Regions from separate parts of the Gluconobacter sp. R75690 genome, predicted to be linked through region 3. Evidence: predicted binding sites of a transcription regulator. Region 3 holds the regulator's gene; each other region holds the start of a gene.
The links. Region 3 encodes LexA, which represses DNA repair genes until DNA is damaged. Its sites were predicted from a motif close to TGTTCTANNTANGTTC; they were not measured.
Positions count from the first base shown of each region.

Region 1: the regulator LexA is predicted to act here: its motif matches at 1,769-1,784, upstream of HKD27_RS13315 (putative DNA modification/repair radical SAM protein).
Region 2: the regulator LexA is predicted to act here: its motif matches at 1,882-1,897, upstream of recA (recombinase RecA).

Region 1 is NZ_JABCQB010000012.1:57,756-61,032, reverse strand. Features, by position in the region: gene HKD27_RS13320 (UdgX family uracil-DNA binding protein) at 1-535, opposite strand, end outside; gene HKD27_RS13315 (putative DNA modification/repair radical SAM protein) at 532-1,764, opposite strand; gene HKD27_RS13310 (flagellin) at 1,943-3,277, shown strand, end outside.
Region 2 is NZ_JABCQB010000001.1:34,556-37,832, reverse strand. Features, by position in the region: gene HKD27_RS00170 (flagellar biosynthetic protein FliR) at 1-714, shown strand, start outside; gene HKD27_RS00165 (flagellar biosynthesis protein FlhB) at 718-1,794, shown strand; gene recA (recombinase RecA) at 1,998-3,035, shown strand; gene HKD27_RS00155 (ferritin-like domain-containing protein) at 3,099-3,277, opposite strand, start outside.
Region 3 is NZ_JABCQB010000014.1:44,593-47,869, forward strand. Features, by position in the region: gene eno (phosphopyruvate hydratase) at 1-590, shown strand, start outside; gene HKD27_RS14310 (septum formation initiator family protein) at 732-1,061, shown strand; gene rpmG (50S ribosomal protein L33) at 1,146-1,313, opposite strand; gene lexA (transcriptional repressor LexA) at 1,619-2,335, shown strand; gene HKD27_RS14325 (hypothetical protein) at 2,384-2,989, opposite strand; gene pgsA (CDP-diacylglycerol--glycerol-3-phosphate 3-phosphatidyltransferase) at 3,092-3,277, opposite strand, start outside.

The DNA of each region.
Region 1 (3,277 bases), on a different contig from region 3:
TGAAGCGCCTGGAGAAGAATGGGGCGATGCGTTCGAGAATATGATGCTGCGGCTCGAACCAGGCGAGGAACCGCCTCCGTCTCCCGTCCTGCTCTTCGCCCTGCTGGAGCGGCTCTTCCCGGAAGCGGAGGAAAGACGCCATCTTGTGGCAGTCCTCCCGGTTCTGCCGCACCATGATCCGCGCCCTGGCGATGTCGGCATCCGTCGCCACTTCCAGCAGATGCGGATTGCCCTGCACTCGCCAGGCGATCCGGTAGGCGAGCGCGAACCGACCGGGATCGGAATGGCACAGCAGATCCCGCAGCAGCGCGATGCAGGATGCCCGCAAGGTCACGGTTTTCGCGACAGGCAGGACCGTCAGCGCCTCCAGCCCGTCGCCATCATCGGTGATCTGGCCGAAAAGATCCGTCTCACCGCCCCGGATGCGCCAGTCGAGGGCTTCGGGCGGGATCGCGCGTTGCAAGGCTGTCCGTGCCATCTCCCGCCAGGGTTCAAAGGCCGCACTATCCTCAAGCGTCAGGACATAACGGGTCACAGAAGGCTCATCTGCCGGGGCGCGGGGCTGAACAGACTGCGCAGATCCTGCCGGTCGGTCAGGCGGGCGGGGCTCCAGCCCGGCGTCTGCACGAACGGGCGCACCTTGCGGATGGAGACATTCAGCCGCACCAGATCCTCCAGCCGCACCGCCTGATGCCGCCGCGCCCTGAGAATGGCGGCCACGGCCTTGACCCCCAGCCCCGGCACCCGCAGCAGCATTTCCTTCGATGCCCGGTTCAGATCAACCGGGAACAGCGCCCGGTTGTCCAGCGCCCAGGCCAGCTTGGGGTCCAGCTCCAGATCGAGCATCCCATCCGCACGACCGGCCGTCAGCTCTCCAAACGCAAATCCATAGAACCGGAACAGCCAGTCCGCCTGATAGAGCCGGTGTTCCCGCTGAAGCGGCGGACTTTTCGCGGGCAGAAGTGCGGAAGCATCGGGAATGGGACTGAAGGCCGAATAATAGACCCGCCGCAGCCCATAGGAGCCGTAAAGATTGGCACTGCTGGCAAGGATATCCTGATCGGACGCCGCATCCGCCCCCACGATCATCTGCGTGCTCTGCCCGCCCGGCGAGAAGCGCTCGGCCCGGCGGCCGGTATGGCTGCGCTCCCTGCCCGCGTCGATCTTCAGCCGCATCTCGCCCATCGCCTGCCGGATACCGGCCGCCTTTTTCTGCGGTGCGTACTGCTCCAGCCCGGCCACGGTCGGCATTTCCACATTAATCGACAGACGGTCCGCATAACGCCCCGCTTCTTCCAGCAGGCGCGGCGACGCATCGGGGATGGTCTTGAGATGGATGTAGCCCCGGAACCCGTGCTTCAGCCGCAGATCCCGTGCCACCTGAACGAGCTGTTCCATCGTGTGATCGGACGAGCGGATGATGCCCGAGGACAGGAACAGCCCCTCGATGCAGTTGCGCCGGTAGAACTCCAGCGTGAGCCACACGACCTCCTCCGGCGTGAAGCGGGCGCGCTCCACATTCGAGGACGAGCGGTTGATGCAGTAGGCGCAGTCGTAGACGCAGAAATTGGTCAGCAGGATCTTGAGCAGCGACACGCAGCGCCCGTCTGGCGTGAAGGCGTGACAGATGCCGTTTCCCGTCGTGGAGCCGAGACCGCCACTTTTTGCCGAGTCCCTGCGCCCCGATCCGCTCGACGCGCAGGACGCATCGTATTTCGCCGCATCGGACAGAATCGCCAGGCGCTGGGAGAGGGATTTCTTCATTGCGTGTTCTTATTTCGTTCCAGAATATGAATCGCAAGAAAAATCGTGAATTTAACCGGTTGTTTCCCAGTTTTCCCTTATTTCCGGGGGGCTTTTTTTAACGGTACGGATTCAGCTTCCGTTAACCACTCCCCCCTATCCTGACTCCGCAAACCTGCACCGACGGAGAACAGATTCAATGTCATTGTCAATCAATACGAACACTGCGGCAATGGCCGCACTCCAGAGCCTCAACCAGACGACGGCTGACCTGACCGCGACCGAAAACGCGGTCTCCACGGGCAAGTCGGTCAACACGGCGTCCGACAATCCCGCAATGTATTCCATTGCCCAGAACATGACCGCCCAGCTCTCGACCCTGTCGGGCGTTTCGACGGGCCTTCAGTTCTCCGCTCAGGTGCTGAACACGGCGACGACAGGCCTGTCGAGCATCGCAGCTTCCCTGCAGTCCCTCGCAACCACACTCGGCACGAACACGACGGGCGTTGACAACTCGACGCTGAATGCCGCCATCACCCAGACGCTGGCCTCCATCGATTCCGCCGCCTCGGGCTCCAAGTTCGAGGGCGTGAACCTGCTGTCCGGCGCGACGGGCAACGGCACGACCTATACGAGCCTGTCGACCGCCATGGACTCCCAGGGCACGATGTTCACGCAGAACGGCTTCAATGCGACGTCTGCGGGTCTCGGCCTGACGAACCTGAGCATGGACATGTCCGGCTCCTCCCTGGCTCTTGGCAGCAGCACGACCGACAATGCACTGGCGACGAATAACGTCCTCCAGCTGAAGAATACCACAGCCGCTTCGAGCACTGCGACCGCTACCGCGGCCAGCCCGTCTGTCACCTATGACTTCATAGCGGATGACCAGAGCACCGCTGGACAGGGCACTGCTCTGGATATGGTCAGCCTGGCGGTTGGCGGAACCAGTGGCGATTTCACGCTCGGTACAGATGGCAAGCTGACTTCTTCAGGTTCGACTGATGCGATCGTTTCCCAGACGACGGCGTCGGATGGATCGATTACCTACTCGCTGAAGAACGGAGAGAGCATCGTCCAGTCCACGGACGGCAACGGCAACTCCGTCTACACCGCCAACACGGCATTCGACGCCAACGGAAACGTGACGACCCAGTCCGTCATCACGGACGTCAATACATCTTCCGCATCTTCCCTGAGCACCACGGGTGGCACGTCGAGCGCCCAGAGCGTCGAACAGGTCGATCTGGTAACCCAGGCCATGGAATACCAGGGCTTCGGCGTGTCCCGCGATTCCAGCAACAACCTGACGATTGCCGGCAACTCCATCGACGCAACAAGCACCCAGCTGAGCACAGTCTCAGCAGGTGTGTTTGCAACTCCGACCACCACAACCGGCGTAACAGCAACCGCAGTCACCGGCGCCTCAGTCGTGAGTGCGGTTGTTCAGGCCGCAATTTCGAGCGTCACGCGGATGGCCTCCACGATCGGTTACTCCAGCTCGACGATTTCGAACCTGCAGACCACGACGTCC
Region 2 (3,277 bases), on a different contig from region 3:
CTTGGCGAGCAGTCCATGCCCATGATGATCCGCGCGGGATGCGCCATCACCCTCACGGCCCTGCTCCTTCCGCTTGTCGCCCCCCTGCTGATGCGGAGCCATCTGGATGCCCTGGCTCCCGTGGCTCTGGGCGGCATGATTGCTGTCGAACTTTTCGCCGGGATCCTGATAGGCTGGATGGCACGTCTGATCTGCATGGCCCTGCCGATTGCCGGACAGATCATCGCGGTCTGCATGGGGATTTCGAGCGTTCTTCAGCCGGACCCGGATCTGGGTTCGGGCAGTTCCGCGCCTGCCCGCTTCCTGAACCTTCTGGCGCCTCTCGTGCTTCTCGTGACTGGCGCATATATCCTGCCCGTCCGCGCAATCCTCGGCAGTTACAGCATCATTCCGCCGGGAGGAGCCCTGCTTGCCGCTGCTTCTCACGCACACTGGAACCTGCTGGGCGATTCCGCCCAAGGCATCATCCAGCTCACCGAACGCAGTTTCGCTCTCGGTCTGGAGCTCAGTGCGCCATTTCTGATCCTGTCGCTTGTCTGGCAGGGCATGCTCGGCATCATGACGCGCCTGCTCCCCACCTTGCAGATCTATAATGCCGCCAGTCCCCTTCAGCTTCTTGGCGGCATTGCTCTTCTTGGCCTCACGTTGAGCACCATGGTCACGATCTGGCAGGGACAGGCTTTCGACATCCTCCGGGCTCTTCCAGGACTTTGAAGCATGTCTGATTCCGACGACAAGACAGAAGCCCCGTCCTCACAACGCCTTCAGAAGGCGCGTGAGGACGGGCAGATCGTCATGTCCCGCGAGGCCATGAATTTCGTGGCTCTTCTTGGCGGATTTGCAGGAATTTTCATGGTTCTGCCGTATCTGGTGACGGACTTTGTGCACGTCATGCAGGTCCTCATGGCCAATGCCGGCACGGTCCCCATGGCACAGGGTGGCCTGCTCAATAGTACGGACCACGCTATTGAAACCGGCCTGAAGCTGGCCGTGCCAATGGCAGCGACCGTCGCCGTGCTCTGTCTTGGGGCAGGGTTCCTGCAGACAGGCTTCCTCATCCATCCTGAATCCCTGCTTCCGAAATTCGAACGGATTTCTCCCCTGGCGGGCTTCAGGCGCATCGCCGGTGGCGGAACGCTTCCCGATACGTTCAAGGCACTCGCGAAATTTGCGATTTTTGCCGTGGTCCTCTGGAACATCTCCAAAGGTGCCATCCCGAGTGCGCCGCGGATGGTCGGGCTGGAACCCGGCCCCCTCCTGAAAATGATGGTAGATCTCGGCTTCAAGGCCGCATCCGCCATGATCCTGGCGCAACTGGTCATCGCCGGCTTTGATATTTTCTGGATGCGTTTCCGGCATATCTCCAAGCTGAAGATGAGCCGCGAAGACCTCAAGGACGAATACAAGAACACAGAAGGCGATCCGCACGTCAAAGGCCGTCAGAAAGCCCTGCGTGCGAAAGCCGCCCGGCAGCGCATGATGGCCGCCGTCAAAACCGCGACGGTTGTCGTCACCAATCCGACGCATTACGCCGTCGCACTTGTTTACGAGAAGGGCAGCGGTGGCGCGCCAAAAATCGTCGCAAAGGGCATGGACGAAGTGGCGGCCCGCATCAGGGAAATCGCACAGGACAACCGCATCCCGATTGTGGCCAACCCGCCGCTGGCCCGCGCACTTTTCACCCTTCCTCTCGAAAGCGAAATCCCTGCTGAACATTTCAAGATCGTCGCGGCCATCATTGCCTATGTCTGGAAACTCAAACGCCCTGCCAGCCGTTCTGCTCCCCTGAGATAGACACAGCCGCCGTTCCTGAAAAAATCTTTCCTGAAAGCAACCAGGCCCCTTGGCGGAAAGGGGGTCAGACATGATATGTTTGCGCGAGAACATTTTGCGAACACAGGAAGCCGGCAATCGCGGAAATCGCGGCTCTTTGCGAGAGTGGCCGCCCGGTCTATCGTATCCTGGAAACGCCAGCCCCAACCTATTGCGAGGATTGAATGGACAAGACCAAGGCGCTTGAAGGCGCACTCAGCCAGATTGAGCGCGCCTTCGGCAAAGGCTCGATCATGCGCATGGGCCAGCGCCCGAAAGTGGAAGCCAATGTGATTTCCACGGGATCCATCGGGCTGGACATCGCTCTCGGGATCGGTGGCATGCCCCGCGGCCGTATCGTCGAAATCTACGGACCGGAAAGCTCGGGCAAGACCACTCTCGCCCTGCATGTGCTTGCCGAAGCCCAGAAAAAGGGCGGCACCGTGGCCTTCATCGATGCCGAACATGCGCTCGACCCGGGCTATGCCCGCAAACTCGGCGTCAACATCGACGATCTTCTCCTGAGCCAGCCGGATGCCGGCGAACAGGCGCTGGAAATTGCTGACACGCTGGTCCGCTCCGGCGCCGTTGACGTGCTGGTCGTGGACTCTGTCGCCGCACTTGTGCCCCGCGCCGAACTCGAAGGCGATATGGGCGATAGCCATGTTGGCCTACACGCCCGTCTCATGAGCCAGGCCCTGCGCAAGCTGACTGGAACGGTCTCGCGCTCCAACACGCTCGTCATCTTCCTGAACCAGATCCGCATGAAGATCGGCGTGATGTTCGGCAATCCGGAAACGACGACCGGCGGTAACGCGCTGAAGTTCTACTCTTCCATCCGTCTCGACATCCGCCGCATCGGCTCCATCAAGGACAAGGACGAGGTCGTCGGCAACCAGACCCGCGTCAAGGTCGTGAAAAACAAGATGGCGCCCCCGTTCCGCCAGGTCGAGTTCGACATCATGTATGGCGAAGGCATCAGCAAGATGGGCGAACTGCTCGATCTGGGCGTGAAGGGCAACATCGTCGAGAAATCCGGCGCATGGTTCTCCTTCGACAGCCAGCGCATCGGACAGGGTCGTGAAAACGCCAAGCAGTTCCTGCGCGATCATCCGGAGATGGCCTCCGAAATCGAGCGCCGCATCCGCGCAGAAGCCGGCGTCCTCTCCGACGCCCTGATGACGGATCCGGAGCCCGACGCCGAAGGCACCCCGGAAGACTGAAACAAAAAAGGGCTCCTTCCGGAGCCCTTTTTTATGCCGTTTGACTATCGAGAAGAGGATCGCTCAGGCGGCGATCTTGCTCCGGACCCGATCCCAGAGCTTTGCACCCTTGATGATCGCACGCGCTATCGCCGGCGTCGTCGTCGGCCGCAGCAGACGTGGATCATAACCGGAAAACCGGCGGTCATCCTCGTCCAGACAGAGCTGCATCAGGTCTGGAAGACTGATGTCCATCGTCGTCA
Region 3 (3,277 bases):
ACAAGCTGGGTGAGGATGTGACCTTCGCACTCGATTGCGCAGCCACCGAATTCTATGCGGATGGCCGCTATAACCTGAAGGGTGAAGGTAAGGAATTCGATGCCTCGGGCATGATTTCTTACCTTGAGGATCTGGCCAACCGTTACCCGATCGTCTCCATCGAGGACGGTCTGGCGGAAGACGACTGGGAAGGCTGGGCAGAGCTTACGACCCGTCTGGGCAAGAAGCTTCAGCTTGTTGGCGACGACCTGTTCGTGACCAACCCCGAGCGTCTGCGCCGTGGCATCAAGGCTGGCACGGGTAATGCCCTGCTCGTGAAGGTTAACCAGATCGGCACGCTGACCGAGACGCTCGAAGCTGTCGAAACCGCTCACAAGGCTGGCTATGCCTGCGTCATGAGCCATCGTTCCGGTGAAACGGAAGATTCCGTGATTGCCGATCTCGCCGTCGCCACGAACTGTGGACAGATCAAGACGGGCTCCCTCTCCCGCTCTGACCGCACGGCGAAGTACAATCAGCTGATCCGTATCGAGCAGCAGCTCGGCAGTGCCGCGCGCTATGCTGGCCGCAGCATTCTCAAGAACTCCTGAGATTGCACAACGGCCTCATGTCCTTCGGGAATGGGGCCGTTTTTTCAGGTCCGGACATGAAAGATCCCCGCATCATTCATTGTCTGGTCACGATTGACTGATATAAACTGAAGTAGTCCCTCAGAACGGAGTTTTCACGACGTGACACTGATCCGGCTCATCAAGCGTGGTGTCCGCGCCGTTGCTCCCCCCGCTTTCTTTCTGTCCCTGACGGCCTATTTCGGATGGAACGCCCTTCATGGCGCTCATGGTATTCATGCCTATCAGGAACAGATGCAGCTTCAGAAGGATGCCCTTCAGGCCAGGCAGGATGCCGATGACGAACAGAATGTCTGGCGTCGGCGTGTCGTTGCACTCAAGGAAAAGGCGCTGGACGCCGATATGCTGGACGAGCGTGCCCGTGCCACGATGAACCTGACCCGCAGCGGTGATCTGGTTGTCCCCTACGGTCCTCACGACAAGCTGTTCTGAGCAGCGGTCAGGAAATCCGGTTCTGCAGACACAAAAAAAAGCGGCCCGAAGGCCGCTTTTTTCATGAAGACTGTCGAAACAGTCTTACTTGATCTTGGCTTCGCGGAACACGACGTGCTTGCGTGCAACCGGATCGTACTTGCGCACTTCCATCTTTCCCGTAGCGGAACGGGCATTCTTCTTCGTGACGTAGAAGTAGCCGGTTTCGGCGGACGAAACGAGCCGGATCTGAATAACGTTGCTCTTTCCCATGATACCCTCGGGCTTTCGCCATACTGATGCCGCTCGAAGGTGTCGATGCAGCATGTTGATCTCTAGATTGGGCGCACCATGCTGATTTGTGGTCCGCAGGTCAAGGCCCTGACGTACAATTTCGGGGTTTTCCTGCGCTTTCAGGGACTTTCAGCCCGAGGGAATCTTATCAGGCCACCGTGTGAGCCCCTCTCTTTCGCTTGTGAGGCAACAGACAGGAACCTATAAGGAACAAATGCGGGATGGCTTTCATTCTGCACCTTGTTTTCCGACCTGCCTCCGCCGAGGCGCATGGGAGCGCCTGTATGCTGACCCGCAAGCAGCACCAGCTTTTGCTATATATCGACGACCATCTTCGCCGGACGGGCTATTCCCCTTCTTTCGATGAAATGAAGGATGCTCTTGAGCTTCGCTCAAAGTCTGGCATCCATCGGCTGATTTCTGCTCTGGAAGAACGCGGCTTTCTGCGTCGTCACCATCATCGTGCCCGTGCACTCGAAGTGCTGCGTCTGCCACACATGGGAACCGAGGCACCGGCCGCTACGGGCACGGGTACCGCGTTCGTCCCCGCCGTTCTCAATCAGGGGCAGACAGGCCTTGAGGGGGCGTTCTCGGAAGCCAGTGTCGCCAATGACCGCCAGACTGTCAGCATCCCGCTCTATGGACGTATTGCAGCCGGTCTTCCGATCGAGGCCATGCAGGATGACAGCGACCGGATTGACGTGCCGGTCTCGCTTCTGGGTACCGGCGAGCATTATGCCCTGACGGTTGCGGGTGATTCGATGATCGAAGCGGGCATTCTGGATGGCGATATCGCCATCATCCGGCGACGCGAAACTGCGGAAAACGGACAGATCATCGTGGCCCTGATCGACGAGCAGGAAGTGACGCTCAAGAAGCTGCGTCGTCGCGGATCGATGATTGCGCTGGAAGCGGCCAACAGGGACTACGAAACCCGCATCTTCCCGGCGGAGCGCGTCCATATTCAGGGCCGTCTGGTCGCGCTTTTCCGGCAGTACTGAAACCAGGGTTACTGCTGACGGCTTCAGGAGCCGTCAGCAGTAACCCTGTTATTGCGGCGCAGCGGGGGTGCCGCGTACGACTTTCACGCTGCCATCCGGCGCAATCAGCGTGCTCGTGCCGTCACCATTCGGAATGACGATGGTCTTGCTTGGATTCTTGTTCAGGAAACGGGTAGCGCTATCGGGGACCGAGGATGGCAGTGTCGGAATGACATGGCTGCGGTCCCGGCTCACACCCTGATGGGTGTCGGCGCTTTCGCCGACCGACATGCTCTGCCCCTGCATGAGCTGCTGGCCGGAAGCGCCCAGAGCGCCCTTGCTGCCAATGCCGCCCATGAAATTCTCGTCGAGAGCTGCGCCGCCGAAATAGGTTGCCGGGTCTCCGAGGGCATGACTGAACGTGCTGTCGGGGTTTTCGACGTCCTTGAGGGTCGGAAGGGGCTGTGGGGCACCAGGCCAGATATTGCCGCCTTCAGGGAAAATCGGGGTTTCAGCGTATTTCTCGCCACGGGCACGGTGAATATTCTCACTGTCGCCGTGTGGACCATTGGGGTTGTCGAGCGCCGTCCACACCATGGTGTCACGGATATACTTGCCCATGCCTGAACAGCCGCTCAGAGCGAGAGGTAGTGCCAGCAGAGCGGCCTTCCGCATTTCTTACTCCCACAAGGTCAATAAATGACCTTTAGCGGTCCTTGTAACGGAGCGCCAGATGAAGACAGTCAAAGACATCCATAATTCTACCAGAGACTGGTGTCAGAAGCTGATCTTGGATGACTTGCGGGATTGTCCCGCCATGATGCGGGTGAGCCCGGCAGTCAGATAACCCCAGCCGCTGATGACGGTCGGAATGACCGAGAACCAGAGAAGAATTCCGCCGATCAGGCTGGCAGGCAGGAAGGAAAGACCCAGCATTCCTGCCGCCCCGTCCCCACCGATCAG